Regions from separate parts of the Streptomyces sp. NPDC031497 genome, predicted to be linked through region 2. Evidence: riboswitches for the same ligand, from Rfam matches in the RefSeq annotation. Region 2 holds a riboswitch; the other holds the start of a gene.
The links. Region 2 has a riboswitch for glycine ahead of gcvT (glycine cleavage system aminomethyltransferase GcvT). Riboswitches for the same ligand answer to the same signal wherever they lie in the genome.
Positions count from the first base shown of each region.

Region 1 (15,131 bases), on a different contig from region 2:
GCGAGGCCGTGCCGATGGTCGTCGAGGCGCCCACGGTGGCGCGGATCGGCCGGAACGAGCTGCTCGCGGCCGCCGAGATCGACGAGAACTGCCTGGCGGAGTGGGAGTCGTACGGACTGCTCGCTCCCCTGGAGGACGGCGTGTACGACGCCGAGGCGGTCACCGTGGCCGCGCTCGTGACCGAGCTGGGCCGGTTCGGGATCGAGCCGCGCCATCTGCGGGTGATGAAGGCCGCCGCCGACCGTGAGGCGGGCCTGGTGGACCAGGTGGTTGCCCCGCTCAAGCGGCACCGCAATCCGCAGACCAGGGCCCATGCCGAGGCCCGTACGAAGGAGCTGGCGGCGCTCACGGTGAGGTTGCACGCCGCACTGGTGCAGACCGCGCTCGGGGTGAGGCTGCCGTGACCATGGTGACAGGACCCGGGCGGAGGCCGGATCGGGCGCGCGTTCCGGGCCCGACTACCCAAACGTCCCGGGCACGGCCTAGGGTTGCTGTGTGAACGAGCTCGATGTCGTAGGTGTCCGGGTGGAAATGCCCTCCAACCAACCGATCGTGCTCCTGCGCGAAGTGGGAGGCGACCGTTACCTCCCCATCTGGATCGGGCCGGGGGAGGCGACGGCGATCGCGTTCGCCCAGCAGGGCATGGCCCCTGCGCGGCCGCTGACCCACGACCTGTTCAAGGACGTGCTGGAGGCCGTCGGTCAGGAGCTCACCGAAGTACGCATCACGGACCTGCGTGAGGGCGTCTTCTACGCGGAGCTGGTCTTCGCCAGCGGTGTCGAGGTGAGCGCCCGTCCGTCCGACGCCATAGCGCTGGCGCTGCGCACCGGAACGCCGATCTACGGGAGCGACACGGTGCTGGACGACGCGGGCATCGCGATCCCGGACGAGCAGGAGGACGAGGTGGAGAAGTTCCGCGAGTTCCTCGACCAGATCTCGCCCGAGGACTTCGGCACCAGCAGTCAGTGAGGGACCGGAGCGGCCCGTCACCCACCCGTCAGGGGCCGGTGACGGGCCGGTTCACGACCGGTCGGGCTCGAAAATCATGGGCAATTGCCAGCGGCCATTGAGAGCGTCCTACGTCTTCCCGCCAGAGCATTCGGCTAGCCTTTCCCCGCGGTGGGGCACGGGAAACCACTCCTAGGGTGATTATCACTCGGCGTGCCGAGTGTGGCGATCGTTGACGCACCCCTGGTGACTGCCTACCGTCGAGAGGGCAGGTCAAGGACGGAGGTCGGCGTGAGAAGCAGCGGCGACGGTACGGCTGGGGGTGCCCCGGGACGCGGTCTCGGGGAGAGCGGTCCGTACCGGCCTCACGGCAGCACTGCCGGTCACGCTCCGCAGCGGCCGACGGCAGTGCCGAGCGGCGGAGGGGCGGCGTCCATGACGACCGAGGAGATCGGCTACCGGGGGCCCACGGCCTGTGCGGCGGCCGGCATCACCTACCGGCAACTCGACTACTGGGCCCGCACCGGCCTGGTCGAGCCCAGCGTGCGGCCGGCCTACGGGTCGGGCACCCAGCGCCTGTACAGCTTCCGGGACGTCGTCGTCCTGAAGATCGTCAAGCGGTTCCTGGACACCGGGGTGTCCCTCCAGAACATCCGCACCGCCGTCCAGCACCTGAGGGAGCGCGGTTTCCGCGACCTGGAGCGCATGACCCTCATGAGCGACGGCGCCACGGTCTACGAGTGCACCTCGCCCGACGAGGTCCACGCCCTGCTCCAGGGCGGCCAGGGCATCTTCGGGATCGCGGTCGGCGTGGTCTGGCGGGACGTGGAAAGCGCGCTCTCCCAGCTGCACGGCGAGCGGGTCGACACCGGCGAGACCCTGATCGGGCCCAACCCCGCCGACGAACTGGCCCGGCGTCGCAACCGGGCGGTCTGACGCCCCGGCCCGCACCCCCCGCCCCCTGAATCTCCTGAGCTGAATCTCCTGAGCCCTTTGTGATGCCCCGGCACGGTTCCGTGCCGGGGCATTGTCAGTGGCGTGGTGCAGCATCGGAGATGTGAGAAACGCGCCCACGATCCTGCATCTCGACATGGATGCCTTCTACGCCTCGGTGGAGCAGGCGTCCAAGCCGAGTCTGCGCGGGAAGGCCGTGGTCGTGGGCGGGCTCGGACCGCGCGGTGTGGTGGCGACCGCGTCGTACGAGGCCCGGGCGTTCGGGGTGCACTCCGCGCTGCCGATGGCACAGGCGCGCAGGCTGGCGCCGAACGCCGCGTATCTGGTGCCGCGCTTCGGGCTGTACCGGTCGATCAGCGAGCAGGTGATGGCGCTGCTGCACGAGCTGTCGCCGCTGGTGGAGCCGCTCAGCCTGGACGAGGCGTTCGTGGACCTGGAGGCGGGTGAGGTGGCCTGGGACGCGGGTTCGGCACGCTTGGTGGGGGAGAAACTGCGCGCGGACATACGAGCCGTCACGGGGCTCGCCGGGTCGGTCGGCCTCGCAGCCTCCAAGATGCTCGCGAAGATCGCCTCCGAGCAGGCCAAGCCGGACGGGCTGGTGCTGATCGAGCCGGGCACGGAGCGGGCGATGCTCGGGCCGATGACGGTGCGGACCCTGCCGGGCGTGGGGCCGGCGACGGGGGACCATCTGCGGCGGGCCGGGATCACCACGGTCGACGAGATCGCCGAGGCGGGGGAGGACGAGCTGGTGAGGCTGCTGGGCAAGGCCCACGGGCACGCGCTGTACGCGATGGCGCTGGCGCACGACGAACGGCCCGTGGTCGCCGAGCGCGAGGCCAAGTCGGTCTCCGTCGAGGACACCTACGACGTGGACATCCATGACCGGATGCGGGTGGGGATGGAGGTGCGGCGGCTGGCCGACCGGTGTGTGCGCAGGCTGCGGGGGGCCGGGCTGTCGGGGCGGACCATCGTGCTGAAGGTCCGGCGGTACGACTTCTCGACGCTCACCCGGTCGGAGACGCTCAGGGGGCCGACCGACGACCCGGCGGTGGTGCGGGAGGCGGCCGCGCGGTTGCTGGACTCGGTGGACACGACGGGGGGTGTCCGGTTGCTGGGCGTGGGCGTGTCGGGGCTCGCCGACTACACCCAGGAGGATCTGTTCGCGCAGGCGGCGGCCGGGGAAGGGGCGGCGGAGTTCGCGGCGGAGGAGGAGGTTGGGGAGCCGGTCGCCGAGCAGGAGGTGGTGGCCGCCGAGCGGCGGTGGCCCGCGGGGCGTGACGTCCGGCACACCGAGTACGGACACGGATGGGTGCAGGGAAGTGGGCTGGGGAGGGTGACGGTGCGGTTCGAGACGCCGGGGGCGGTGGAGCCGGGGCGGGTACGGACGTTCCGGGTGGACGACCCTGAGCTGGAGCCGGTGGATCCGTTGCCGCTGGTACCGGGGGTGCCGGCGGACGGGGTGGGTGCGTGACCCGGGGTAGGGCTGGGTGGGAGGTTTCGCTCGCCGGCGCTTGCGGGGTGCCTCCCCCAGAGGGGGTACCCCCAGCGCCCACCCGTGCCGCCTGGAGGCACCTCCCAGGCCCTTAAGCACTGGGAGGCACGATTGCCGCAGCTACGTAGCTCTCTACGTAGTCGACGCGAGTGCAGTGCCCCGTAAGGGGCACGGGGAACTTCGCGAGGAACCCCCACCGGCCCGCAGCCGAACCGTGGGCGAACCCGGCGTCGGCGGCCTTACGCGCCCGCGTCATCCGTTCCCTTACGCGCCCGCGTCATCCGTTCCCGCCAGTTTGCCGAAGTGGTGGTCCGGGTGGTCGGGGGGTGGGGCCGTCGTGTCCAGGCCGTAGTGGTGGTAGAGCTGCAGTTCCTGCTCGGGGGACAGGTGGCGGCCCACTCCGAAGTCGGGGGCGTCCTTGATCAGGGCGCGCTCGAAGGGAACCTTGAGGGTGCCCTCGACCAGCTCGCTGGGCTCCAGGGGCACGAAGGCGTCCCGCGAGAACAGGCCGGTGCGTATGGCCGCCCACTCCGGCACGCCGGTCGCGTCGTCGAGGTAGACCTCGTCGATCGTGCCGATCTTCGTCCCGTTGCGGTCGAACGCCTTGCGGCCGATCAGGTTGCGCGGATCGATGTCGGTCAGCACGGGCCCTCCACTTGGTCGCAACTCATCCGTAAGCACTACAAAAGAGCACATTGAAGGAGGCGGCCACTCGAAGGCCCGTGCGTCGCCCTCGCTGGTAGGCTGGCAAGCGGCTGCTGACCCCGTGCGGGAGAGTCCTCCGGACACACCGGAGGCGCCGAAGGAGCAAATCCTCCCCGGAATCTCTCAGGCTCACGTACCGCACGGACGAGGTCACTCTGGAAAGCAGGGCGGGCGTCGCGACGGCGTCCGCTCTCACCGACGGTGAAAGCCGGATCCCCTGGGCGTCCGGCGAAGCTCTCAGGTTGAGATGACAGAGGGGGAGGCCGTCGGGGTGCCCGTGCCGGGGTACCCCTCGAAGGTCGCGTCAGACCAGGAGGCCTCCGCAATGACCGCCCAGCGTGTTCCGCTCTCCGAGCTCGAACAGGGAATCCCCTTCGAGCAGCGCCATATCGGGCCCGACCACGAGGCCCGGGCCAAGATGCTCGCCCAGGTCGGATACGGCTCGCTCGACGAGCTGACCGCCGCCGCCGTGCCGGACGTCATCAAGAACGCCGACACCCTGGAACTGCCGGGCGCGCGCACCGAGGCCGAGGTGCTGGCCGAGCTGCGATCGCTGGCCGACCGGAACCAGGTGCTCGACTCGATGATCGGGTTGGGCTACTACGGCACCTTCACGCCGCCCGTCATCCTGCGCAACGTGATGGAGAACCCCGCCTGGTACACGGCCTACACGCCGTATCAGCCGGAGATCTCCCAGGGGCGGCTGGAAGCCCTGCTGAACTTCCAGACCATGGTCGCCGACCTCACCGGACTGCCCACCTCCGGTGCCTCGCTGCTCGACGAGGGCACGGCCGCCGCCGAGGCCGTGGCCCTGTCGCTGCGCATGGGCAAGAACAAGAAGGGTGTCTTCGTCATCGACGCGGACGCCCTGCCGCAGACCATCGCCGTCATCGAGACCCGGGCCGAACCGACCGGGGTCGAGATCGTCGTCGCGGACCTGAGTGACGGGATTCCGGCGGACCTCGCCGCCCGTGAGATCAACGGCGTGCTCGTCCAGTACCCCGGCGCCTCCGGTGCCGTACGCGACATCAAGCCGCTCGTCGAGCAGGCGCACGAGCTGGGCGCGCTGGTCACCGTCGCCGCCGATCTGCTCGCGCTGACGCTGCTGACCTCGCCGGGTGAGCTGGGTGCCGACATCGCCGTCGGGACGACCCAGCGGTTCGGCGTCCCGATGGGCTTCGGCGGGCCGCACGCGGGCTACATGGCGGTGCGGGAGAAGTTCGCGCGCAGCCTGCCCGGCCGGCTCGTGGGCGTGTCCGTGGACGCCGACGGGCACAAGGCCTACCGGCTCGCGCTGCAGACCCGTGAACAGCACATCCGCCGGGAGAAGGCCACCAGCAACATCTGCACCGCGCAGGTGCTGCTCGCCGTGATGGCCGGCATGTACGCCGTCTACCACGGGCCCGAGGGGCTGCGGGCCATCGCCCTGCGGACCCACCGCTACGCCACGATCCTGGCCGCGGGGCTCAGGGCCGGCGGGGTCGAGGTCGTGCACGGCGCCTACTTCGACACCCTCACCGCGCGCGTGCCCGGCAAGGCCGCCGAGATCGTCGCCACCGCCCGGCAGAGCGGCGTCAACCTGCGGCTCGTGGACGCCGACCACGTCTCCATGGCCTGCGACGAGACCACCACGCGGGCCCAGCTGGGTGCCGTGTGGACGGCGTTCGGGGTCGAGGGCGACGTCGAGGCGCTGGACGCGGTCGCCGCGGACACGCTGCCCGAGGCGCTGCTGCGCGAGGACGGCTACCTGGGCCACCCGGTCTTCCACGAGCACCGCTCCGAGACTGCGATGCTGCGCTACCTGCGCCGGCTCGCCGACCGGGACTACGCCCTGGACCGGGGCATGATCCCGCTGGGCTCCTGCACCATGAAGCTCAACGCGACCACCGAGATGGAGCCGGTCACCTGGCCCGAGTTCGGCCAGCTGCACCCCTTCGCGCCCGCCGAGCAGGCACAGGGCTATCTGACGCTCATCCGTGAGCTGGAGGAGCGGCTCGCCGAGGTCACGGGCTACGACAAGGTGTCGCTCCAGCCCAACGCCGGGTCGCAGGGCGAGCTGGCCGGTCTGCTCGCCGTACGGGCGTACCACCGCGCCAACGGCGACGAGCAGCGCACGGTGTGCCTGATCCCGTCCTCCGCACACGGCACCAACGCCGCCAGCGCCGTCATGGCCGGGATGAAGGTCGTCGTCGTGAAGACCGCCGAGGACGGCGAGGTCGACGTCGAGGACCTGCGGGCGAAGATCGAGCAGCACCGCGACCAGCTCGCCGTGCTGATGATCACCTACCCGTCCACGCACGGCGTGTTCGAGGAGCACGTCGCGGACATCTGCGGTCAGGTCCACGAGGCCGGCGGCCAGGTGTACGTCGACGGCGCCAACCTCAACGCCCTCGTCGGGGTCGCCAAGCCCGGGCACTTCGGCGGCGACGTCTCGCACCTCAACCTGCACAAGACCTTCTGCATCCCGCACGGCGGCGGCGGTCCGGGTGTCGGTCCGGTGGCCGTACGGGCCCACCTGGCGCCGTACCTGCCGAACCACCCGCTCCAGCCGGCCGCCGGGCCGGCGACCGGTGTCGGGCCGATCTCGGCCGCGCCGTGGGGCTCCGCGGGGATCCTGCCGATCTCGTGGGCGTACGTCCGGCTGATGGGCGGCGAGGGACTGAAGCGCGCCACCCAGGTGGCCGTGCTCAGCGCCAACTACATCGCCAAGCGGCTGGAGCCGCACTACCCCGTGCTCTACACCGGACCCGGCGGGCTGGTCGCGCACGAGTGCATCATCGATCTGCGCCCGCTGACCAAGGCGACCGGCGTGAGCGTCGACGATGTCGCCAAGCGGCTCATCGACTACGGGTTCCACGCGCCGACGATGTCCTTCCCGGTGGCCGGCACGCTGATGATCGAGCCCACCGAGTCCGAGGACCTCGGTGAGCTGGACCGGTTCTGCGAGGCGATGATCGCCATTCGGGCGGAGATCGACAAGGTCGGGGCGGGGGAGTGGCCGGCCGAGGACAACCCGCTGCGGGGTGCCCCGCACACGGCCGCCGCGCTCGGCGGGGAGTGGGCGCACGCCTACTCGCGTGCGGAGGCCGTCTTCCCGGCCGGGGTGTCCGCCGCCGACAAGTACTGGCCGCCGGTGCGCCGGATCGACCAGGCCTTCGGAGACCGGAACCTGGTGTGCTCCTGCCCGCCGCTGGACGCGTACGAGCACTGATCCGCGGTAGCACGGAGGTGGCAGAGGCCCCGCTTCGGCGGGGCCTCTCGCGTGTGGTGCTACGCCGGGTACGCGTGTGTCCCTGTCGCCTTCACCGTGGCCCAGACCGGGGCGCCCGGGTGCAGGTCCAGTTCGGCGGCGGCGACCGTGGTGAGGTCGGCGGCGAGGGGGAGTTCGCCGGTCAGGTCGGCGCGGATCCGGTCGCCGTGGATCTCCAGGCCGGCGACCTCGCAGCGCCACAGGTTGCGGGCGCTGGTGCCGGTGGGGCGGTCCCGGAAGAGGGTGACGGCGCTCGGCGGGAACGCGACGAACACGTCACCGGTGAGGTCCTCCGTGGTGGCGATGGCGGGGCCGCTGTCCAGTCTGACCAGGTGGCCCCCGGCCTCGGTCTCGGCCTGCCCGCGGTAGAGGTTCAGACCGACCAGGTGGGCGATGTAGTCGGTGCGCGGGTGGCGGGCGATGTCGGCGGGGGTGCCCTGCTGGACGATCCGGCCCTGCTCGATGACGATCAGGCGGTCGGCCAGCACCATGGCGTCCAGTGGGTCGTGCGTGACCAGTACGGCGACGGCCTCGAACTCGGCCAGGTGGCGGCGGAGTTGGGAACGTACGTCCAGGCGGGTGCGGGCGTCGAGGGCGGCGAGGGGCTCGTCCAGGAGCAGCAGGCGGGGGTGGATGGCCAGGGCGCGGGCCAGCGCCACGCGCTGGGCCTGGCCGCCGGAGAGACGGCGGGGTTTGGCGCCGGTGTGGTCCGCGAGGCCCATGCGGTCCAGCCAGGCGGCCGCCTGGGCGCGGGCCTCGGACTTTGTCGCGCCGTGGCAGCGGGGGCCGAAGGCGACGTTGTCGAGGGCCGTCAGGTGCGGGAAGAGGAGGTAGTCCTGGAAGACGACGCCCACCGGGCGGGATTCGGGGGGCGTACGGTCCAACTCCGTGCCGTCCAGGCGGAGATGGCCGGCGGTGAGAGGAGTGAGGCCGGCCAGGGCCCGGAGGGCGGTGGTCTTGCCGGCGCCGTTGGGGCCGAGGAGGGCGACGACCTCGCCGGGGGCGGCGGTGAGGGTGATGTCGAGGTGGAAGGCGGGGCGGGTGACGACGAGGCGGGCGTCGAGGCCGTCGGTGCGGTGCGGGTGCGGGTGCGGGTGCGGGTGCGGGTGCGTGGGGGCTGCCCGGCCTCCGGCCGGGTTGTGTTTCCCACCCGCACCACCCGTGCGGGTATCAGTGTCAGGTGCGGGTGGCCCCTGCGGGGGCTGTGCGCCGTCGGCGGCCGCGGGTGATGTGTGGCGCCGCTGTCCGGGGTCGACGGTCGTGGGCGGCTGCGCGGGGCCGGCGGTCGTGGGCGGCTGCGCGGGGTCGGCGGTCGTGGGTGGCTGGGCGGGGGTGGCGGCCGCGGGTGGTGTGTGGGGTCGCCGCGCGGGGTCGTGGTGGGTCATGAGGCGGTCATCCAGCGGTCGCGGAGCCCCGCCAGTACCGCGATCGAGACGGTCAGCAGGACCAGGCTGAGGGCGATCGCCGCGTCGGGGTCGTTCTGGAGGGCCAGGTAGACGGCGAGCGGCATGGTCTGGGTGCGGCCCGGGAAGTTGCCGGCGAACGTGATCGTCGCGCCGAACTCGCCGAGCGCGCGGGCCCAGGCCAGGACAGAGCCGGCCGCGATGCCAGGGGCGATGAGCGGGAGCGTGACCCTGCGGAACGCCGTGAAGCGGGACGCGCCCAGGGTCGTCGCCGCCTCCTCGTAGCGCGGGTCGGCGGCCCGCAGCGTGCCCTCGACGCTGATCACCAGGAAGGGCATGGCCACGAAGGACTCGGCGATCACCACCGCGGTCGTCGTGAACGGGAGCGTGATCCCGAACCAGGAGTCCAGCCACTGCCCGACGACCCCGTTGCGGCCCAGGGCGAGGAGCAGGGCCACACCGCCGACCACCGGCGGGAGGACCAGGGGGAGTGTCACCAGCGCTCGCACCAGGCCCCGGCCGGGGAACTCCGTGCGGGCCAGCAGCCAGGCCAGCGGGACGCCGAGCACCAGGCTCACCGCTGTCGCCGCGGTCGCGCTGAGCAGCGAGAGCTGGAGGGCCTGCCACACCTCCGTGCTGGTCAGCAGCGACGGGAGGCTGCCCCAGGGGGCGCGCACGAGCAGGGCGACCAGGGGCAGGAGGAGGAAGACCAGGGCTACCGCTCCGGGGAGGAGGAGCGGTAGCGGCACAGCCGACCGGACGCGCCGGCGCCGTGGGCCGCCCGTGACGGCGACGGCCCCGGCGCCCGGCTCGTCGATCTTCGTCACGGCTTGAGGAATCCGGCCTGGTTCAGGACCTGCTGGCCCTCGGCGGACTGCACCAGCGCGATGAACGCCTTGGCCAGCGTCGGGTTCGGGGCGTCCTTCAGCAGGGCGATCGGGTAGTCGTTGATGGCGTCGGCGGACTCGGGGAACTCCACGCCCTCCACCTTGTCACCCGCGGCCTTCACATCGGTCTTGTAGACGACCGCGGCGTCGGCCTCCTTGAGGACCACCTTGTTGAGGGCGGACTTCACGTCCTCCTCGTAGGAGACCGGGGTCAGCTTGAGCTTGCTGGCGTCCAGGGCCTTCTGCGCGGCGGCGCCGCACGGCACCGTCTTGTCGCAGAGGACCACCTTCAGCGAGGACTTGGTCAGGTCCTTCAGCGAGGCGACCTTGTCGGGGTTGCCCGGCAGGGTGGCGATCTCCAGCTGGTTGCGGACGAAGGTGGCCGGCGTGGTGGCGGTGTCCTTCTTGTCCGTCACGATCGCCATCGTCTTGGGGCTGGCCGCGGCGAAGACGTCGGCGGGGGCCCCGCTGGTGATCTGCGCGGCGAGGGTGTCACTGCCGCCGAAGCTGAAGTTGACCGTCGTCCCCGGGTGGGCCTTCTCGAAGTCCGTCTTCAGCGTCGTGAAGCTCTCCTTGAGGGAGGCCGCCGCGAACACGGTGATCGAGCCCGACAGCTTGGGCGACGCCGACGACGAGGTGTCCGACTTCGTCTTCGCGGACGAGTCGTCGTCCGAGGAGGAGCAGGCGCTCAGGGCCAGCAGGGCCGCCACCGAGGCACCGGCCACCTGAAGGGTCCGCCGGGTCCGGCGCGCGGAACGGGTCATCACGAGTGAACTCCTCTGAATCCAGATGAAAAAGCTGTCGCGCCCTGTCGCGACCAGTCTGTCGGCCGCCATGCGATGATACTGCCGCACTTGCCAGGCATAAGTCTTCTGTCACATCGCATGAGCTGCACACTTGTGGCCAGAACCTGGCATGTGCGTTTGTACGGAGGTGCACCGCGGGTACCGTCATCCAGGAGGTGGCCGCACATGACGCTCGCCGAACTCGACCTCACCGGGGACCTGGCACGACCGGCCCGGCTCACCGTGTCCGACCTCCTGCGCTGGCCCCAGCACCAGGCGCGGGTCAGCTTCGAGTGCGCCACCAGCGGCGTCCAGCGCCACGGATTCACCGGCCCCCTGCTGTACGACGTCCTCAGCGACGCGGGCCCCGGTTTCGACCCCGCCCGGCGCAAGGACCGCCTGCGCTTCCTCATCGCGGTCACCGGCGCCGACGGGCATCACGCACTGCTCTCCTGGGCGGAGATCGACCCGGATTTCGCAAACGCGCCCGTCCTGCTCGCCGTCGGCATCGACGGCACCCCGCTGGATCTGGCGGGCCCGCAACTCGTCCTGCCGCAGGACCGCTGCGGGGCCCGGCACATCAGCGGCATCACGGCGATCCGGGTGGACGGGGCGTACGGCGGCCGGCGTCCAGTGCCCGCCACACCCGGTCGCGCGTCAGCGGCAACTCCGTGAACCGCACCCCGGTCGCGTCCCGCAGCGCGTTGGCCAGCGCCGGGGCGACCGGGTTGAACGGGCTCTCGCTCATCGACTTGGCGCCCAGCGGGCCGATGGCGTCGGCGGTCTCCATGAAGTGCACCTCGGTGCGCGGGATGTCCGCGTACTGCGGGAGCCGGTAGCGGCGGAAGGCCGCCGTCTCGACCGCGCCGCGCGCGTCCAGCCGTACGTTCTCGAAGAGCGTCGCGCCGAGCGCCTGTGCGACCCCGCCCTCCACCTGGCCCCTGCACTGCATCGGGTTCATCACCTTGCCGGCGTCGGCCGCGTGCACGCTGCGCAGGATGCGGATCTCGCCCGTGCCGGGGTCGACGGCCACCCGGAACCACTGCGCGTTGAAGGCGACCGAGCGCGGGGTGCCGCCGAAGTGGCCGTCCGCGGTGAGCTCGACGCCGACGGCGCGGGCGGCGACGTACAGCTCCTTGAGCGGGAGCCGGCCGCCCGGGTGCAGGACGGCCTCCTGGGCGAGCCGGCAGTCGGCGCGCGGGACGCGCAGGTGGGCCGCGGCGAAGTCCAGGAGCAGGTCGGCCAGGGCGCGGGCGGCCCGCAGGGTGGCCTTGCCCGCGACCACGGTGCCGGTGGAGGCGAACGCGCCCGTGTCGTGCCGTACGACATCCGTGTCGGACTGGCGGATCGTGATCCGGTCGACGGTGGTGGCGAGTTCGCCGGCCGCGATCTGTCGGTGCACGGTGGTGGTGCCGTTGCCGAACTCGGCGGTGCCGACGGCCAGATCGAAGCTGCCGTCGGGGAGTACGGCGGCCTTGGCGTCGGCGATGTGGCCGCCCGGCGGGCCCGTCGCGATCATGGCAAGGGCCGTGCCCTCGCCGACCAGCCAGCCGTCCGGGGCCTCGTGCGGCAAGGGCTCCGCCTTCGCCCGGCGCACGATGGACACGCACTGGTCGAGGCCGTAGCTCGCGATGTGCAGGTCCTCCTCGTGGCCGCCGGGGGTGAGCATCGCGTCGCCCGGGCCGATGATGTTGCGCGCCTTGAAGTCGACGGGGTCCAGGCCGAGTCGGCGGGCCAGCTCGTCGAGGGCGGACTCGACGGCGAACAGGACCTGGCCGAGGCCGTAGCCGCGGAAGGCGCCCGCGGGGACGGTGTGGGTGTAGACGGAGTAGGCGTCGACCTTCTTGTGCGGGGCCCGGTACATCGCGGTGGACTCGCCGACGCTGTGGAACATCACCGCCGGGCCGTGGTTGCCGTACGCGCCGGTGTTGGAGACCACCCGCAACTGGAGTGCGGTGAGCAGGCCGTCGCGGCCGGCGCCCGCCTTCACGTGGACGGTGAAGGGGTGCCGGGTGGTCGCGCCGTAGAACTGCTCGGCCCGCGTGTACTCCAGCTTCACCGGGCGGCGCAGCCGCAGGACGGCCAGCGCCACGATGTCCTCGACGAGCATCTCCTGCTTGCCGCCGAAGCCGCCGCCGACCCGGCCCGCGACCACCCTGACCTGCTCCGGCGGCAGGTCGAAGAGCGTGCACAGGGCGCGGCGGGTGAGGAACGGGGTCTGCGAGCTGGTGCGGACGGTGAGCCGGCCGTCCTCGTCGATCCAGGCGACGGCGCCGTGCGTCTCCAGGCTGGCGTGCTGGACCCGCTGGGTGCGGAAGGTGTCCTCGTGGACGACGTCGGCCGCGGCGAACCCGGCCTCGACGTCCCCGATCTCGCCGTGTGCCTCGCCGACGACGTTCGCCCGCGGACGGGCGATACGGGCGGCGGACGGGTCCTTGTCGTGGACCACGGGAGCACCCGGCCGCATCGCCTCCTCCGGGTCGAGGACGGCGGGCAGGACGTCGTACGTCACCTCGACGCGGCGGCAGCCCTCCTCCGCCGCGGCCTCGCTGTCCGCCACGACCGCCGCGACCCGCTGGCCGATGTAGCGGACCGTGTCATCGAGGAGGCGGGTGTCGTCCGGGTCCTCCTCAGGGTGCTCGTGACGGGCGGTGGAGTAGTGCCGCTCCGGGGCGTCGTGGTGGGTGAGGACCGCGTGGACGCCCGGTACGCGCAGCGCGGCCGTGGTGTCGATCGCCGTGATCCTGGCGTGGGCGTGCGGGGAACGCAGCAGCTTCATGTGCAGCAGGCCCGGCACCTCGATGTCGAAGGTGTAGCGGGCGGTGCCGGTGACCACCTGCGGTCCGGCCGGGGCGGGCAGGTTGCGTCCGACGGACTCACCGGGAGAGGGCTCCTCGACGTGCCTGACCCCGCGGACGGCGTCCTCGATCGCGCGGTATCCGGTGCAGCGGCACAGGTTGCCCTTGAACGCCCGGGGGAGGTCGGTGAGTTGGTCGTCGGACAGGGCGGCGGTCGTCATCAGGAAGCCCGCGGTGCAGAAACCGCACTGGAAGCCCTGGGCGTCCAGGAACTTCTGCTGTACGGCGTGGAGTTCGCCCTCGGGGGAGGCCAGGCCCTCGACGGTGGTGACCGTGCGGCCGTCGGCGCGGAAGGCCGGATAGAGGCAGCTGTGCACGGGCTCGCCGTCGACGTGGACGGTGCAGGCGCCGCAGTCGCCGGCGTCGCAGCCCTTCTTCACCCCGAACCAGCCGCGCTCGCGCAGATAGGTGCGCAGACACTGGCCGGGGCGTGGCTCCGCGTCGTGGGCCCGTCCGTTGACCTCGATCCTCATCGTTCCCCCTGGTCACGCAGCTCGCGGCGGATCTCCTCCGCCAGCCGGAACGTCATGTGCCGCCGCCACTCGGGCAGGCCGTGGATGTCGTCGAACCAGTCGCCGTCGGCGACGGCGGACCCGATCGCCGTCCGCAGGGCCCCGGCCGTCGGCAGGAGCGGGAACCACAGCCGCACCGGCCGCACGGTCGACGCGGTGACCGTGAGCGTGAAGGAGCCGTCGACGGGGTCGAGGGTGCCGATCACCAGGACGCCGGAGCGGCCCAGGCCGTAGAGGGAGGCCTGCCGGAACGCCGTACGGCAGGCCAGGGCTCGGCCGGGCAGCGTGACCGAGCGCAGCAGCTCGCCGTCGGACAGGTCCTTGCGGCCCGCGCCGGTCACGAAGGCGGTGACGGGGACCTGCCGTCGTACGCCGTCCTGGGCGATCAGCAGGCACTGTCCGTCGAGGGCGGCCGTGAGGGAGATCATCGGGCCGGCCGGGAGGGCGTTGCAGAGGTTGCCGCCGACCGTGGCCATGTTCCAGATCTTGAAGGAGGCCAGGAAGGCCCGGCAGCACTGCTCGAACAGGGGGGCGGCCCTCGCCGTCAGTGTGGCCGCGTAGCGCGACAGCTGGGCGACGGTACAGGTGGCGGCGATCTCCAGGGAACCGTCCGGGGTGACGGCGACGGGCTGCCAGCCGGTGCGGCTCAGGTCGACCAGGCGGCGCAGGTGCGGCTGGGGTTCGGAGAAGAGGTACGTCCCGCCGCCCAGCCAGGCGTCGCCGGGGCGCCAGGGGGCCGGGTCCCGGGCGTCGCGGATCTCCACCACCGTGTTCAGGTCCATGCCGGCCAGTGAAGCAACGCGCGCCCGCCCGGCACGACTGGTGCGGGGCACGGAAAAAACCAGCCGGGCCGGGCCGGTCCTGGATGATCCACCAAGAGGCGTTCCGCACCTGGGAGACTTGCATTTACGATGCCGTAACTCGCACTCACCTGGTGAATGCGAGGTTGGCGCGAGGAGTCTGAGCACATGCACGTCGAACACCTCCTGAAGGACGTCTCCCTCGGGCTGCGCCCGCTGTGGGCGCAGGACGCGCTGCTGGCGCGTGAGATCACCGGAGTGACCGTGACGGATCTGGAGGATCCCGCGCGCTTCGTGCGGCCGGGGGAGGTGGTGCTCAGCGGGCTGGTGTGGTGGGCGCCGGGCAGGGCGGAACGCTTCGTCGCGGGCTTGAAGGAGGCCGGGGCCGCCGCACTGTTCGCGGGGGAGGAGACCCACGGGGGCGTGCCCGAGGAACTGGTGGAGGCGTGCGCGCGGCACGGCGTCCCGGTCGCGGGGGTACCGGCGCACATCATGTTCCGGGCGATCACGGACACCGTGTACCTGCGCCGGTGGGGA
Region 1 covers NZ_JBVIKO010000049.1:9,190-24,320, reverse strand. The annotation lists gene ftsR (transcriptional regulator FtsR) at 1-404, shown strand, start outside; gene ACZ5K7_RS47345 (bifunctional nuclease family protein) at 496-969, shown strand; gene ACZ5K7_RS47340 (MerR family transcriptional regulator) at 1,240-1,884, shown strand; gene ACZ5K7_RS47335 (DNA polymerase IV) at 2,006-3,373, shown strand; gene ACZ5K7_RS47330 (PRC-barrel domain-containing protein) at 3,659-4,039, opposite strand; glycine riboswitch at 4,154-4,248, shown strand; gene gcvP (aminomethyl-transferring glycine dehydrogenase) at 4,425-7,310, shown strand; gene ACZ5K7_RS47320 (ABC transporter ATP-binding protein) at 7,370-8,734, opposite strand; gene modB (molybdate ABC transporter permease subunit) at 8,731-9,579, opposite strand; gene modA (molybdate ABC transporter substrate-binding protein) at 9,576-10,403, opposite strand; gene ACZ5K7_RS47305 (molybdopterin-dependent oxidoreductase) at 10,611-11,099, shown strand; gene ACZ5K7_RS47300 (molybdopterin-dependent oxidoreductase) at 11,014-13,755, opposite strand; gene ACZ5K7_RS47295 (FAD binding domain-containing protein) at 13,752-14,576, opposite strand; gene ACZ5K7_RS47290 (PucR family transcriptional regulator) at 14,763-15,131, shown strand, end outside.
Region 1: linked by a shared signal. The riboswitch ahead of gcvP (aminomethyl-transferring glycine dehydrogenase) and the one ahead of gcvT (glycine cleavage system aminomethyltransferase GcvT) in region 2 are both predicted to bind glycine.

Region 2 (15,131 bases):
CACCGGCCCTCGACGGCAGCGTCGTGGCAACCTTGCTCGGTCGTCTGGAGGAGCCCTGGCTGGTGACCGATGGTGACACCCTCGCCGGAGCCCTCGGCGACGTCCGGATGGACGGCCTGGTGCGGGCGGTCCTTCTGTCGGCGGGGGACGCCGGCCCGCGCACCGAGCATGTCCGCACCCTGGCCGCGTACGACGGCGCGCCGCGCCGCGAACCGGTCTTTCTGCACCCGCGGCAGCCGTCGCTGATCACCCACAGCTCGGGTACCACCGGCATTCCCAAGCTTGCCGTGCACTGCCCCGAGGCGGGCTGGCACCGGCTTGTGCCGCAGCGGATCGTGGCATGGCCGATCCGGGAGCGGGAGACGGCCGCATTGTGCATCACCTTCGTCCACTCCCGCTTCTACCAGGGGTTGGCGATGTTCCTGAGCCACGGCAACCCGCTGGTCATCGCCGTCGACCCGGCGCCGGACCGTATCGGCCCGCTCTTCGTCAGGACCCGCCCCGGATACATCGAGACTCATCCCAACACGTACATCGACTGGGAGGAACTCGCCGACGCCCCCGGCGCTCCGCTGGCCGGTGTCCGCGTCTTCGGAGCCACCTTCGACGCCATGCATCCGCGCACGATCCAGCGCATGCTGGGAGCGTCCGAGCGGCAGCGGCCGGTGTTCGTCCAGTTCTACGGGCAGTCGGAGATCGGTCCGATGGCGGGCCGCTGGTACACCCGGCGCAGTGCCCACAAGGCGGACGGACGGTGTGTCGGGCTGCCGCTGCCCGGCTTCATCTCCATGCGCGTCGTCGACTCCGAGGGCAAGCGGCTGCGCGCCGGGCGGACCGGCCATCTGGAGGTACGCAGCCGCACCCGGATCCTCACCTACCTCGGCGAGGACAACCGGTACCAGAGCCAGCTCCACGACGGCTGGTGGCGGGTCGGCGACATGGGTCGGCTCAGCCGCTGGGGGTTGCTTCACCTGATGGACCGTGAGGTCGATCGGATCGACACCATGGACAGCAACCTGGCGGTCGAGGATCTGTTGATGAGCCGGCTCGAAGAACTGCGTGAGGTGGTCATCGTGGCCGGACCCGGGGGTGAACCGGTCCCCGTGGTCGCCACCCTCGGGGAGCGGCCGCTCGACGAACAGCGGTGGCGGCAGGCGACCCACGACCTTCCACCGATGGAGCCGTTCCGTCAGTTCCGCTTCGAAGACCTGCCACGCACCTCGACCAAGAAGATCCAGCGTCCGGAACTCGTTCGGCTGGTTCGCGACGGCCTCCCCCGCGCAGGCGCAACGGGTGGCCGCCAGGGATCCGACGAAACCATGGAGGCATGACGATGGACGACTCCGCGGGCCGCCGGCTCGTCGAGCTGATGGCCGGGTTCTGGAAGACGCAGGCGGTCTGGATGGCCACCGAGATGGGAGTCATCGACGCCATCGCGGCGAGCGGACGTGCGACCAGCGTCGGCCTGGCGCTCGATGTCGATGCCCACCCCGACGCACTGGGGCGGCTGTTGCAGTTCCTGGACAGCCTCGGCGTGATCAGCGGTGACGAGGCCACGGGGTACGTCCTGACCCCGGTCGGGGAACTGCTGCGGATGGGTACCCGCGACTCGATGCGTGACCATGTCCGCATCTACGGCTCGCACTTCTACCAGGCGTGGGGTGCCCTGTCCCACTCGATCAAGACCGGCCGGTCCGCGTTCGCCTATGTGTACGGCAGCGACCTGTTCACGTATCTGCACCAGCACCCGGAGACATCCCTCACCTACGAGCGGGCCATGGTCGCCGGCACACTGTTCTTCTCCGAGGTCAGTCGTGTGTACGACTTCTCGCGGGCGCGGCGCATCGTGGACGTCGCCGGCGGTCACGGGGCGCTCCTGAGCGAGATCCTGAAGGCGAACTCCGGCCCGCGCGCCGTCCTCTTCGACGCACCGCACGTCATCGAGGAGACCGTGGACCGCCCGATCGCCACCGAGTACGCCGACCGCTGCGAGCGGGTGCCCGGCGATTTCTTCGAGACCGTCCCCGAGGGCGGCGACGTCTACCTTCTCTCGCGCATTCTGCACTGCTTCGACGACGAGGCGTGCCACCGCATCCTCACCAACTGCCGTCGTGCCATGGCACCCGACGGCCGACTGCTGATCGTGGAGCGGCTGCTGGCCAAGAGCACCGGCTCGTCGCTCACCGAGGGGTACAACATGCACATGCTGGTGGTCCTCGGCGATGGCCGGGAACGTGACGAGGCGCAGTACCGGGCTCTCCTCGACAAGGCGGGCTTCGAGTTGCGGTCCACCCACCCGTTGCCCCTGGAGACCCATCTCATGGTCGCCGTACCGCGCTGATCGCCTACTGACACACCATGGCCGCGCCGTCCGTGGGGTGACCGCCCACCGGTCGCCTCACGGCAGGCCGCGTCAGTCCACTGGCGGAGTACCCGTGGATACCCGCCACGGTGATCGCCGAGCGGATCGGCTGGGAACGGTCACTGTCGGTGCTGAAGCGGCGGGTGCGGGAACTGCGTGTGCCTCGGAGGCCACCAAGTGCGCCGACACGTCACGGGCCGGCCGCACGGCGTCGTCACGCGGCGCGTCTGCCCAGAGGCGTCCGAGACGAGCGCCGCCGCTGTGTCGCGGGGGGCAGGGCCCATTTCCTCAGCACTCGATGATGTTCACCGCCAGCCCGCCCCGGGCCGTCTCCTTGTACTTGACGCTCATGTCGGCGCCCGTGTCCTTCATGGTCTTGATGACCTTGTCCAGGGACACCTTGTGGGAGCCGTCGCCGCGCATGGCCATGCGGGCCGCGGTGACCGCCTTGACCGCGGCCATGCCGTTGCGCTCGATGCAGGGGATCTGGACCAGGCCGCCGACCGGGTCGCAGGTGAGGCCGAGGTTGTGCTCCATGCCGATCTCGGCCGCGTTCTCCACCTGTTCCGGGGAGCCGCCCAGCACCTCGGCCAGCGCGCCCGCCGCCATCGAGCAGGCGGAGCCGACCTCGCCCTGGCAGCCGACCTCGGCGCCGGAGATGGACGCGTTCTCCTTGAAGAGCATGCCGATCGCGCCGGCGGCGAGGAGGAAGCGGACCACGCCGTCCTCGTCGGCGCCGGGGACGAAGTTGATGTAGTAGTGCAGGACGGCGGGGATGATGCCGGCCGCGCCGTTCGTGGGCGCGGTCACCACCCGGCCGCCGGCCGCGTTCTCCTCGTTCACGGCCATCGCGTAGAGCGTGATCCACTCCATGGCGTGCGCCAACGGGTCGCCCTCGGCGCGCAGTTGGCGTGCGGTGACGGCGGCACGGCGGCGGACCCGCAGGCCGCCCGGGAGGATCCCCTCCCGCGACATCCCGCGCGCGACGCAGGTCTGCATCACCCGCCAGATGTCCAGCAGACCCTCGCGGATCTCCTCCTCGGTGCGCCAGGCCCGCTCGTTCTCCAGCATCAGCGCGGAGATCGACAGACCCGTCTCCTTCGTCAGGCGCAGCAGCTCGTCGCCCGTGCGGAAGGGGTACTTCAGGACCGTGTCGTCCAGCTTGATGCGGTCCGCGCCGACCGCCTCCTCGTCGACGACGAACCCGCCGCCGACCGAGTAGTACGTCTTGGACAGCAGCTCCGCCCCGGACGCGTCGTACGCCCAGAGGGTCATGCCGTTGGCGTGGTACGGGAGTGTTTTGCGGCGGTGCAGCTTCAGGTCCGCGTCGTAGGTGAACGCGATCTCGTGCTCGCCGAGGAGCGACAGGCGCTTCGTGGCCTTGATCGTCTCGATCCGGTCGTCCGCGGTCTCCACGTCGACCGTGCGCGGCGAGGCGCCCTCCAGGCCGAGCAGCACCGCCTTCGGGGTGCCGTGGCCGTGGCCGGTCGCACCGAGCGACCCGTACAGCTCGGCGCGTATCGACGCGACGGAGTCCAGCAGCCCCTCGTTGCGCAGCCGCCGTGCGAACATCCGGGCCGCGCGCATCGGGCCGACGGTGTGGGAGCTCGACGGGCCGATGCCGATCGAGAACAGGTCGAAGACCGAGATGGCCACGGGAACTCCTCCGAAAGGGGCGGGGGCACACGCCATCGGGTGCCCCCGCCGGGGAACTACTTGTTCAGACCGGGGTACAGCGGGTGCTTGCCGGTCAGGGCCTGGACCCGGGCCTTCAGGGCCGCCGCGTCGTAGGACGGCTTCAGCGTCTCGGCGATCACGTCCGCGACCTCGGTGAAGTCCTCGGCCGTGAAGCCGCGCGTGGCCAGCGCCGGGGTGCCGATCCGCAGACCCGAGGTGACCATCGGCGGGCGCGGGTCGTTCGGGACGGCGTTGCGGTTGACCGTGATGCCGACCTCGTGGAGGCGGTCCTCGGCCTGCTGCCCGTCCAGCTCGGACTCGCGCAGGTCGACGAGGATCAGGTGGACGTCCGTACCTCCGGACAGCACGTTCACACCGGCCTCGCGGGCGTCGGGCGCGGTGAGGCGCTCGGCGAGGATGCGCGCACCGTCCACCGTACGACGCTGGCGCTCCTTGAACTCCTCCGAGGCGGCGACTTTGAAGGAGACCGCCTTCGCCGCGATCACGTGCTCCAGGGGACCGCCCTGGAAGCCCGGGAAGACGGAGGAGTTCAGCTTCTTCGCGAAGGCCTGGCGGGCCAGGATGATGCCGCCGCGGGGACCGCCGAGCGTCTTGTGGGTGGTGGAGGTGACCACGTCGGCGTACGGCACCGGGTTCGCGTGCAGACCGGCGGCCACCAGGCCGGCGAAGTGGGCCATGTCGACCCACAGGTACGCCTCGACCTCGTCGGCGATCCGCCGGAACTCGGCGAAGTCCAGCTCGCGCGGGTAGGCCGACCAGCCGGCGATGATCACCTTCGGCCGGTGCTCCTTGGCGAGCCGCTCCACCTCGGCCATGTCGACGAGACCGGAGTCGTCCACGTGGTAGGCCACGACATCGAACTGCTTGCCGGAGAAGTTCAGGCGCATGCCGTGGGTCAGGTGCCCGCCGTGGGCGAGGTCGAGGCCCAGGATGGTGTCGCCGGGCTGGGCCAGCGCGAACAGGGCGGCCTGGTTGGCGGAGGCACCGGAGTGCGGCTGCACGTTCGCGTACTCGGCGCCGAACAGCTCCTTCACCCGGTCGATGGCGATCTGCTCGGTGACGTCGACATGCTCGCAGCCGCCGTAGTAGCGGCGGCCCGGGTAGCCCTCGGCGTACTTGTTGGTGAGGACCGAGCCCTGCGCCTCCATGACCGCGACCGGAGCGAAGTTCTCCGAGGCGATCATCTCCAGGGTGGACTGCTGGCGCTCCAGCTCGGCGTCGACCGCGGCCGCGACCTCCGGGTCGAGCTCGTGCAGGGGCGTGTTCAGAACGGACATCTGTTTCTACGACTCCTCAGCCGGTGTCTGTGCGGCCCTCAGCCGGCGGTGAAGGCGGTGTACTCGTCGGCGGAGAGCAGGTCGGCCGGCTCGTCCGTGACGCGCACCTTGAACAGCCAGCCGCCCTCGAAGGGGGCCGAGTTCACCAGGGACGGGTCGTCCACGACGTCCTCGTTGATCTCGGTGATCTCACCGGTGACCGGCGAGTACAGGTCGGAGACCGACTTGGTCGACTCCAGCTCGCCGCAGGAATCGCCCGCGGTCACGGTGTCACCGACGGCCGGGAGCTGGACGAAGACGACGTCACCGAGCGCGTTGGCCGCGTGCTCCGTGATGCCGACCGTCGCCACGCCGTCCGCGGCGGCCGACAGCCACTCGTGCTCCTTGCTGTAACGCAGCTGCTGGGGGTTGCTCATGGCCTGAATTCTCCTGTACGCGGGGGAGTGCTGGTGAAAGAGGACTGCTGGAAACACGCGTGAGCAGCGGAAATGTGCGCAGGGTCACGCGCTGCCGCGCTCAGTGTCTCCCTGTGGATCTGCTTCTGGCGCCGCGGGTCTACTTCTGGCGCTTGTAGAACGGCAGTGCCACGACCTCGTACGGTTCGTGGCTGCCCCGGATGTCCACGCCCACGCCCGCCGTGCCCGGCGCCGAGTGCGCCGCGTCGACGTACGCCATGGCGATCGGCCTGCCCAGCGTGGGGGAGGGGGCACCGGAGGTGACCTCGCCGATCACCTCGCCGCCCGCGACCACCGGGTACCCGGCACGCGGCACCCGGCGGCCCTCGGCGACCAGGCCGACCAGCACCCGCGGCGGCTTCGCCGCGGCACGGTCGGCGGCCTCCTGAAGCGCCTCGCGCCCCACGAAGTCGCCGTCCTTCTCGAACTTCACCACCCGGCCGAGCCCGGCGTCGAAGGGGGTCAGCGAGGTGGTCAGCTCATGCCCGTAGAGCGGCATGCCCGCCTCCAGGCGCAGGGTGTCCCGGCAGGACAGCCCGCAGGGCACCAGGCCCACCGGGGAACCCGCCTCGGTGAGCGCCTGCCACAGTTCCACCGCGTGCTCGGGCTTCACGAACAGCTCGAAGCCGTCCTCGCCGGTGTAGCCGGTGCGCGCGATCAGCGCCGGGACCCCGGCGACGGTGCCGGGCAGCCCGGCGTAGTACTTCAGGCCGTCCAGGTCGGCGTCGGTCAGCGACTTCAGGATCCCGGGCGACTCCGGTCCCTGGACGGCGATCAGCGCGTACGCGTCCCGGTCGTCCCGCACCTCGGCGTCGAACCCGGCGGCGCGCTCCGTCAGCGCGTCGAGGACCACCTGGGCGTTGGAGGCGTTGGCCACCACCAGGTACTCGGTCTCGGCCAGCCGGTAGACGATCAGGTCGTCGAGGATGCCGCCGTCGGCCCGGCAGATCATGGTGTAGCGGGCGCGCCCGACGCCGACGGAGGCGATGTTGCCGACCAGGGCGTGGTTCAGCAGGGCGGCGGCCTGGGGGCCGGTCACGGCGATCTCGCCCATGTGGGAGAGGTCGAAGAGCCCGGCCCTGGTCCGCACGGCGACATGCTCGTCGCGCTCGGATCCGTAACGCAGGGGCATGTCCCAGCCGGCGAAGTCGGTCATGGTGGCGCCGAGCGAGCGATGCAGGGCATCGAGCGCGGTACGGCGGAGTGCGGCGGAATCGGAACTGCTCATCGGTCGGTCGTCTCCCAAAGATCCCAGGGCATGACAGGCGAGGTCTGTCCTCCCCATCTGTCATCGGAACCTGAGAGGTTCGCCCTGACCACGTCGGTGGTCACGGCTTGCACCTTGGGTGGGGCCACCGACACGGCGGCCCGCTTTTCAGATGTGCCTCGCCCGCGCGGTAACGGGGGCCTGAGAGATTCAAGGGAGGGACTTGCTCCTTCGGCGCCCCAGCGAAGACGGCTGGGGACTCTCCCGCGCGGATTCAAACGGCCGGTATGCAGTTGGCGGGCACATCATTGCATGCCGGGCAGAGCTTTGTAACAGGCCTGTGGCCGGAAGCGGACGGAACCGCGAGACACCGTGCATTACCTTCTCTTTACGGTAAGCGGGGAGAACCTTTCCTGAACCCCCAGGGAGGACGATCACGGTGACAAGGACCACGGCATACGCGACGACGGGCATCGCCCTGCCCGAGCAGTCGACGGCCCCGGCCCGCGAGCGGTGCGGGGGGCTCCCCCACGCTCGCCTGCGCTCGCGCGGGGGGACCCCCATGGCGCCGGTCGTCCGCGATCTGCGCGACCGGGCCGGCCGCAGCCCGCACGGCCTGCTCTTCGGCCCCCGTGACCTGGTCGTGGTCACCGGGCTGCCCGGCAGCGGCAAGTCCACCCTGATGCACCGCACCGTCCAGGGCACCCGGATCGACTCGCAGGACACCCGCGACCGCTGGGACGCCCGGCTGGCCCGCTTCCTGCCGTACGCCCTCTACCGCCCGCTGGTCCGCCTCGCGCACTACGCCGGACTGCGCAGCGCGCTGCGCACCGGCGAGGGCGTGGTGGTGCACGACTGCGGTACCCAGGCCTGGGTGCGCGACTGGCTGGCCCGCGAGGCCCGCCGTCGCGGCGGCACCCTGCACCTGCTGCTCCTGGACGTCACTCCGGGCACGGCACTGGACGGGCAGCGCGAGCGCGGCCGGGGCGTCTCCCGGTACGCGTTCCTGCGCCACCGCCACGCCGCCGCCCGCCTGGTGCGCGCGGCGGAGCAGGGCGGGCTGCCCGAGGGCGTGGGCTCGGCGGTGCTCCTTGACCGGGACGCGGCGGACGTGCTGTGTCGGATCGCCTTCCGGAAGGCGGAGAAGCCGGCCGGGTGAGGCTTTCCGGAAAGCGGAGCGGCTCACGGGGTGAGGCATTGTCACAGCCACCCGCTAGCCTTTTCAGTCTCAGCAGCAGTGGATTCCAGCAGGCGGTAGGCAGATGGACTTCCCGGCGGACATTCCCGCGGACTTCCCGGCACAGGCGCACCCCCACCCGCACGGCGGTTGGCCCGGCAACGAGCTGGAGGAGGTGCTGTCGGCCTCCCTCGGCGTCCCCGCGGCGGCGGGCCGCCTCATCGAGGTAGTGGCCCGCAGTTTCCTGTGGGTCCCGCTGCCGGAGGGCGGCGGCCCGCACAGCGGCCCGCTGGACCTGCCCACCACGGAGATCCAGGGCGGGGTGTACGTCCCGGTGTTCAGCTCCGAGGAGCAGTTCCGCCAGGTGGTCGGCTCCCATCTGTCGTACACGATCGCCCCGGCCGTCGAGTTCGCCCGCGGTCTGCCCCCGCAGGTCGGCATAGCCGTGAACCCCGGGGGAGTGGTGGGCGTCCCGCTGCCGCCGGAGGCGGTCGCCGAGCTGTGCCGGACCGGCCGCAGCGAACTGGACGGCCCCGCCTCGGGCGGCCGGGTCCGGCTCTTCGAACCGGACTGGCAGGACGACCCGATGGACTTCCTGGCCGCGGCCTCCGCCGAGTTCGCGGGCACCGGCGTGGTCGCCACGGCCCGCCGCTGCCTGGCCGCGGTCGAGACGGCGGACCCCGTGATGTTCGTGGGCGTCGAACTCTCCCGGTGGGAGGGGGACATCAGGGCCCTGCCCCTGGACGCGCTCGGCAAGGCCCTCGGCCGGGTCCCGGTGAAGTGGCCGGTGAACCTGGTCCTGCTGGACGTGGCGGACGACCCGGTGGGCCACTGGATGCGGGAGAACGTCCGCCCCTTCTATCAGTACGGTCACTAGGAACCCCCTGAGGACAGCCGGCCAGGGGCGCGGGGCGGTGCCGATGTGCGGCTCCGCCGCGTGGGCGCCACCGGTCACCGACCAGCCGCACCCGCCGACGGACAATCGGCCTCCACCCTCTCCGCGCTTAAGCTGTCTCCGAACGCGGGGCGACCTCCAACGCGGGGCAACTCAATGAAGGGGCGGTAACACGTGAGCGCCAGCGGCACCGCGGCGACCGGACAGGTCGAGCACATGCTGCGCCAGGTAACCCCCGGGCGCTACGACGCCTACGAGGCACTCCTCCGCGCCCTCGCCACGCCCTCCTCCGGCCAGATCTGGATGCTGCTCTGGCACGGCCAGGCCGGCTCCCCCGACGCCCAGTACGGGAACATGGAGGTCGACGGCTACGGCTACGCCCCCTGTGTGACCTCGGCCCAGGAACTGTCGGCGAGCGGCTGGAACCGCTCGTACGAGGTGGTCGACAGCCTCGACGTGGCCCGCACGCTCTATCCCGACCACTTCGGTCTGTGGCTCAACCCGCACGCCCCGGGCGGCGGCGTCGGCGTCCCCTGGCTGGATCTGCGCCGGATCGCGACCGGCCTGGACCGCCAGCCCGCGGGGCCGCTGCGGCTCGCGGAACCGGCCATCGAGATTCCGCAGTTCTATGCGCTGCTGTCGCAGAACGCCCACCGTACGCCCGCGATCCGCTCACTGCGGCGCGCCTGGGTACAGCCGGCGCTCGGCGCGCCGTATCTCGCGATCGGGCTCGACGTGTACGACACGTCGCCGCCGACCGTGGACTCGGTGCGGGCGATGATGCAGCAGTCCATCGGGGCGGTGCCGGACGGGCTGCCGGTCTCGACGGTCGCCATGACCGACGAGTACGACCCGGTGGTGATGTGGATGCGTGCGACGGCACGGCCGTTCTACGACCGCGAGGCACACGCCCCGGCCCCGGCGGCGGGGTACGGGTATCCGCCCGCGCGGTACTGACCCGTCGAACGATGGGGCCCGCCCTGTTTCACAGGGCGGGCCCCATCGTTGATTTCCGGCGTGTGCCGAGACCTCCGCGGATTTCTTACTTCGGCTTCGGGGTGCAGGCCTCGTTCTTGCTCTGGCACGAGGCGAAAAGCGGGTACGCGGTGATGGCGTGCACGGTGTTCGATTTCACCTTCACCACATCGCAGTTCGGCTTCTCCACCCACTTGGTGGTGGAGAACGGCGTGTACTGGACCTTCGGCTGGACGTAACCGTAGTAATGGCCGGCCACCGGCAGGGAGAAGGAGACGCTGTTGTCCTTCTTGGTCTGCTTGGTCACGTTGTACGCGTAGCTGCCGTCGACCTTGATCTTGAGGATCTTACGGATCTCCCATTCGAGGCTCACGCCCACCGAGACGGTGTGAGAGGTCTGCCGTACCGTGCTGAAGGCCAGGTCGTACTTCAAGGTGGCCCTGGAGGAACTGCTGTTGTAGGCCCCGACGCGGTCGCCGATGGCCGAGTAGTACGGCTTGCCCGACTTCTTGATCGTGTAGCTGACCTCGCCTCCCCGGCAGGACGCCGGGCCCGTCGTGCCGGACGCCGCCGCACTGGCCGCGGGGGCCAGGGCGACCGCACCCATGATGAGGGAGGTCGATGCAAGGGCCGAAAAAGTGGTTCTGCGTACGCGAGACGACATTCGCGTTCCCCGTTTCCTGGATTCCCGGACGCTATTTGTATTGTCCGTCGTCCGGTAATTCTTGGGCGGTGAGCGGCTTGCTCTCCGCCGATGACGGAGAAGTTATCGGGCGGAAATGAAAGCTGGCAAGCCGATTCGAATTGTTGCCCGTGAGCACCCTCAAATGACGCTCAAATTCCACTTCCGCTAGACTCGGCGTAGTCCAGGGATTGCGTCGAATGTCCGCCCTGTGGGCGGGGAGGAAAGCGGCCTCTTGCTGTGAACTGGACACCACGCTTCGTAGTGTGATGTGCATCACTCTTTCCGGGTCGTTGTCCGCCTGCCGGGCGGGGGTCGTCGAGTGGGCCGTCCGGTGGCGAGTTGATGGCGCGTCGTCCAGGAGAGCCTTGCTCAGTCCTCGTCTTCGCGCGTAGATGAAGGCGAAAAGGGTCGATTGCGTCCCTCTTGGGGTGATTGGCTCCGTCCGACCCCCGTTACCCACCGTTCGGATAACGGAATCCCTCGGCCTGCATCACGGTTGCGCATACTTTCTCCGTCAGATCTGGCGGGTGATCGCGGCAAAGCTGAAGACTCGCCACTCAGGCGTGAGGTTTAAACCTCGCGATCATGCAAGTCGACAAAGCCGCAATCCGCGGCTGGCGTAGGCCGGTTACCGCCGGCGAGAGGGGTCGGGCCACAGTGACCGCACCGATCGAGACCACTGGAGCGGCATCCGAAGTGCAGCCGGAGGCTGTGCTGGAAGGTGTCGGCAAGGGTCAGATCGAGGGCCGTTCCCTCGGGCAGATCGCCTGGACCCGGTTCAAGAAGGACAGAGTCGCCGTGGCCGGCGGCATCGTTGTCGTCCTGCTGATCCTCGTCGCGATCCTCGCCCGCCCCATCCAGGCCCTGCTCGGCCTTGACCCCAACGCCTTCCACCAGGACCTGATCGACGCCAACACCTCGCTGCCGACCGGTGGCTGGGGCGGCATGAGCCTGGACCACCCGCTCGGCGTGGACCCGAAGTTCGGCCGGGACATCGCCACCCGCGTCCTGGAGGGCTCCTGGGTGTCGCTGGTGGTCGCCTTCGGCTCGACCATCCTGTCCAACGTGATCGGCGCGATCATGGGCGTCGTCGCGGGCTACTACGGCGGCCGTGTCGACTCGGTCATCAGCCGGCTGATGGACACCTTCCTCGCCTTCCCCCTCCTGCTGTTCGCCATCGCCATCTCCGCCACCCTCCAGGGCGGCGCGTTCGGCCTGAACGGACTGCCGCTGCACCTGAGCGTGCTGATCTTCGTCATCGGCTTCTTCAACTGGCCCTACCTGGGCCGGATCGTGCGCGGCCAGACCCTCGCCCTGCGGGAGCGCGAGTTCGTCGACGCCTCCCGCGGCATGGGTGCCAAGGGCCCGTACATCCTGTTCCGTGAGCTGATGCCCAACCTGGTCGGCCCGATCATCGTCTACTCGACGCTGCTGATCCCGACCAACATCCTCTTCGAGGCGTCCCTGAGCTTCCTCGGCGTCGGCATCCAGCCCCCGCAGGCGTCCTGGGGTGGCATGCTCCGCGAAGCCGTGACGTACTACCAGGTCGATCCGCAGTACATGATCGTGCCCGGCCTTGCCATCTTCATCACCGTCCTGGCGTTCAACCTGCTCGGTGATGGTCTCCGCGACGCTCTCGACCCGCGCAGCCGCTGACGCCTGCTGTCACCGAGAGCCCGACAAGTTTCCGACAATGGAGGGGAACCCACCCATCATGCGAAGGTCAGCGCTGGCCGCGATCGCGGCCATCGGCTCCGCCACCCTGCTGGTTGCAGGGTGCAGCAAGGCCGATGACAACAAGGACGGCAACGGTGGCGGCAGCTCCGCCGCGGCCAACGCGGCTACCAAGGGTGTCGTCAACGCGTCCGACAAGAAGGGCGGCACGGTCACCTACGAGCTGTCCGACGTCCCGGACTCGTTCGACCCCGGTAACACGTACTACGCGTACATGTACAACTTCAGCCGGCTGTACGCCCGCCCGCTGATGACGTTCGAGCCGGGCCCCGGTTCCAAGGGCAACACCCTGGTCCCGGACCTCGCCGCGAGCAAGGGTGTCCCGAGCGACGGCGGCAAGACCTGGACGTACAAGCTGCGTTCGGGCCTGAAGTACCAGGACGGCACGGCGATCACGTCCAAGGACGTCAAGTACGCCGTCGAGCGCTCCAACTTCGCGCGTGACGTGCTCTCCCTCGGCCCGAACTACTTCCAGCAGTTCCTGGTCGGCGGCGACAAGTACAAGGGTCCCTACAAGGACAAGAGCGCCAAGGGCCTCTCGTCCATCGAGACCCCGGACGACACCACGGTTGTCTTCCACCTGAAGCAGGCCTTCCAGGAGTTCGACTACCTGGTCTCGGCCCCGCAGACGGCCCCGGTCCCGCAGGCCAAGGACAACGGCGTCGACTACGTCAAGAACATCGTGTCCTCGGGCTCGTACCAGTTCCAGAGCTACCAGGACGGCAAGCAGGCCGTGCTGGTCCGCAACAAGAACTGGGACCCGAAGACGGACCCGCTGCGCAAGCAGCTGCCGGACAAGATCGTCGTCAACCTGAAGGTCAACCCGGAGACGGTCGACAAGGACGTCCTGGCCGGCGACGCGATCGACCTCGGCGGCACGGGCGTCCAGGCCGCCACGCAGGCCCAGGTGCTGACCGACTCCGCCAAGAAGGCCAACACGGACAACACCTACGGTGGCCGTCTGGTCTACATGGCGATCAACACCAAGCTGAAGCCGTTCGACAACGTCGCCTGCCGCAAGGCCGTCGAGTACGCGATCGACAAGGTCTCGGTGCAGACCGCCGAGGGCGGCCCGATCCGCGGTGACGTCGCCACCACGGTGCTGCCGCCGGACATCCCGGGCTACACCAAGTCGGACGTCTACGCCACCACCGGCAACAAGGGTGACGCCGCCAAGGCCAAGGAGCAGCTGCAGGCCTGCGGCAAGACGTCGATCAACACCAACATCACGGCCCGCTCGGACCGTCCGCAGGAGATCGACGCCGCCACGGCGATCATCAACTCGCTGAAGAAGGTCGGCATCAACGCGACCCTCAAGCAGTACCCGTCGGGCAAGTACTTCACCGACTACGCGGGTGTCCCGAACTTCGCCAACAAGCAGAACGTCGGCCTGATGATGATGCAGTGGGGTGCCGACTGGCCGTCCGGCTACGGCTTCCTGCAGCAGATCCTGAACGGCCAGGCGATCAGCCAGTCCGGTAACACCAACCTGTCGCAGTACGACAACAAGTCGGTCAACGGCCTGCTGGCGAAGGCGATCGGTACGCAGGACGACACCACGCGCAACGGCCTCTACACGCAGATCGACAAGCAGACCATGGACGATGCCGCCCTGGTGCCGCTGACGTACTTCAAGGTCCTGCTGGCGCGCCCGACCACCTTCACCAACCTGGTCTCCACCGCGGCCTTCAGCGGTCAGTACGACTACCTCAACATCGGCGTCGCGTCGAAGTAGCAGCCCCGGAAGGCAGGTGAAGGCATTGGTGCCCGCGGGCCGAGAGGCCCGCGGGCACCAGCGCCGATCCCCGTGATCTCGTACATCCTCCGTCGGACGCTCGCAGCGGTGATCCTGCTGCTGGTCGTCTCCGCGGTCACCTTCGCCATCTTCTTCGTGCTGCCGCGGCTGGCCGGGCAGACCGCTGATCAGCTGGCGCAGCAGTACATCGGCAAGAGCCCGTCGAAGGCGGACATCGCCGCGGTCAAGCACAACCTCGGTCTGGACCAAGCCGTCTACGTCCAGTACTGGCACTTCATCAAGGGGATCGTCTCCGGCGCCACCTATGATCTGGGCCCCACCACGGTGCACTGTGACGCGCCGTGCTTCGGCTACTCCTTCAAGACCCACCAGGCCGTCTGGCCGCAGCTCACCTCCCGGATGCCGGTGACCCTGTCGCTGGCCCTCGGCGCGGCCGTCCTGTGGCTGGTCTCGGGTGTGGCGATCGGCGTGGTCTCCGCGCTGAAGCCGCGCTCCTTCTTCGACCGCACCTTCATGGGTGTGGCCCTCGCCGGCGTCTCGCTGCCCATGTTCTTCACGGGCAACCTGGCGATCCTGCTCTTCACCTATCAATGGCCGATCTTCGGCCGAACGTACGTCCCGTTGACAGAGAACCCGGCACAGTGGGCCAACACCCTCATCCCTGCCTGGTGCTCGCTGGCTCTCCTGTATTCGGCCATCTACGCGCGGCTCACCCGCTCGGGCATGCTGGAGACGATGAACGAGGACTACATCCGTACGGCCCGCGCCAAGGGCCTGCGCGAGCGCAAGGTGGTCGTCCGGCACGGACTGCGCGCCGCGCTCACCCCGATCATCACCGTCTTCGGCATGGACCTCGGTCTGCTGCTGGGCGGCGCGGTGATCACCGAGACCGTGTTCTCACTGCACGGCA
Region 2 covers NZ_JBVIKO010000038.1:7,789-22,919, reverse strand. The annotation lists gene ACZ5K7_RS44300 (class I adenylate-forming enzyme family protein) at 1-1,331, shown strand, start outside; gene ACZ5K7_RS44295 (methyltransferase) at 1,328-2,341, shown strand; partial or broken gene ACZ5K7_RS44290 (IS21 family transposase) at 2,422-2,553, shown strand; gene ACZ5K7_RS44285 (L-serine ammonia-lyase) at 2,651-4,018, opposite strand; gene glyA (serine hydroxymethyltransferase) at 4,075-5,337, opposite strand; gene gcvH (glycine cleavage system protein GcvH) at 5,376-5,753, opposite strand; gene gcvT (glycine cleavage system aminomethyltransferase GcvT) at 5,893-7,020, opposite strand; glycine riboswitch at 7,068-7,177, opposite strand; glycine riboswitch at 7,178-7,276, opposite strand; gene ACZ5K7_RS44265 (AAA family ATPase) at 7,439-8,158, shown strand; gene ACZ5K7_RS44260 (enhanced serine sensitivity protein SseB) at 8,262-9,053, shown strand; gene ACZ5K7_RS44255 (enhanced serine sensitivity protein SseB C-terminal domain-containing protein) at 9,246-10,028, shown strand; gene ACZ5K7_RS44250 (hypothetical protein) at 10,114-10,653, opposite strand; gene ACZ5K7_RS44245 (ABC transporter permease) at 11,389-12,387, shown strand; gene ACZ5K7_RS44240 (ABC transporter substrate-binding protein) at 12,446-14,200, shown strand; gene ACZ5K7_RS44235 (ABC transporter permease) at 14,273-15,131, shown strand, end outside.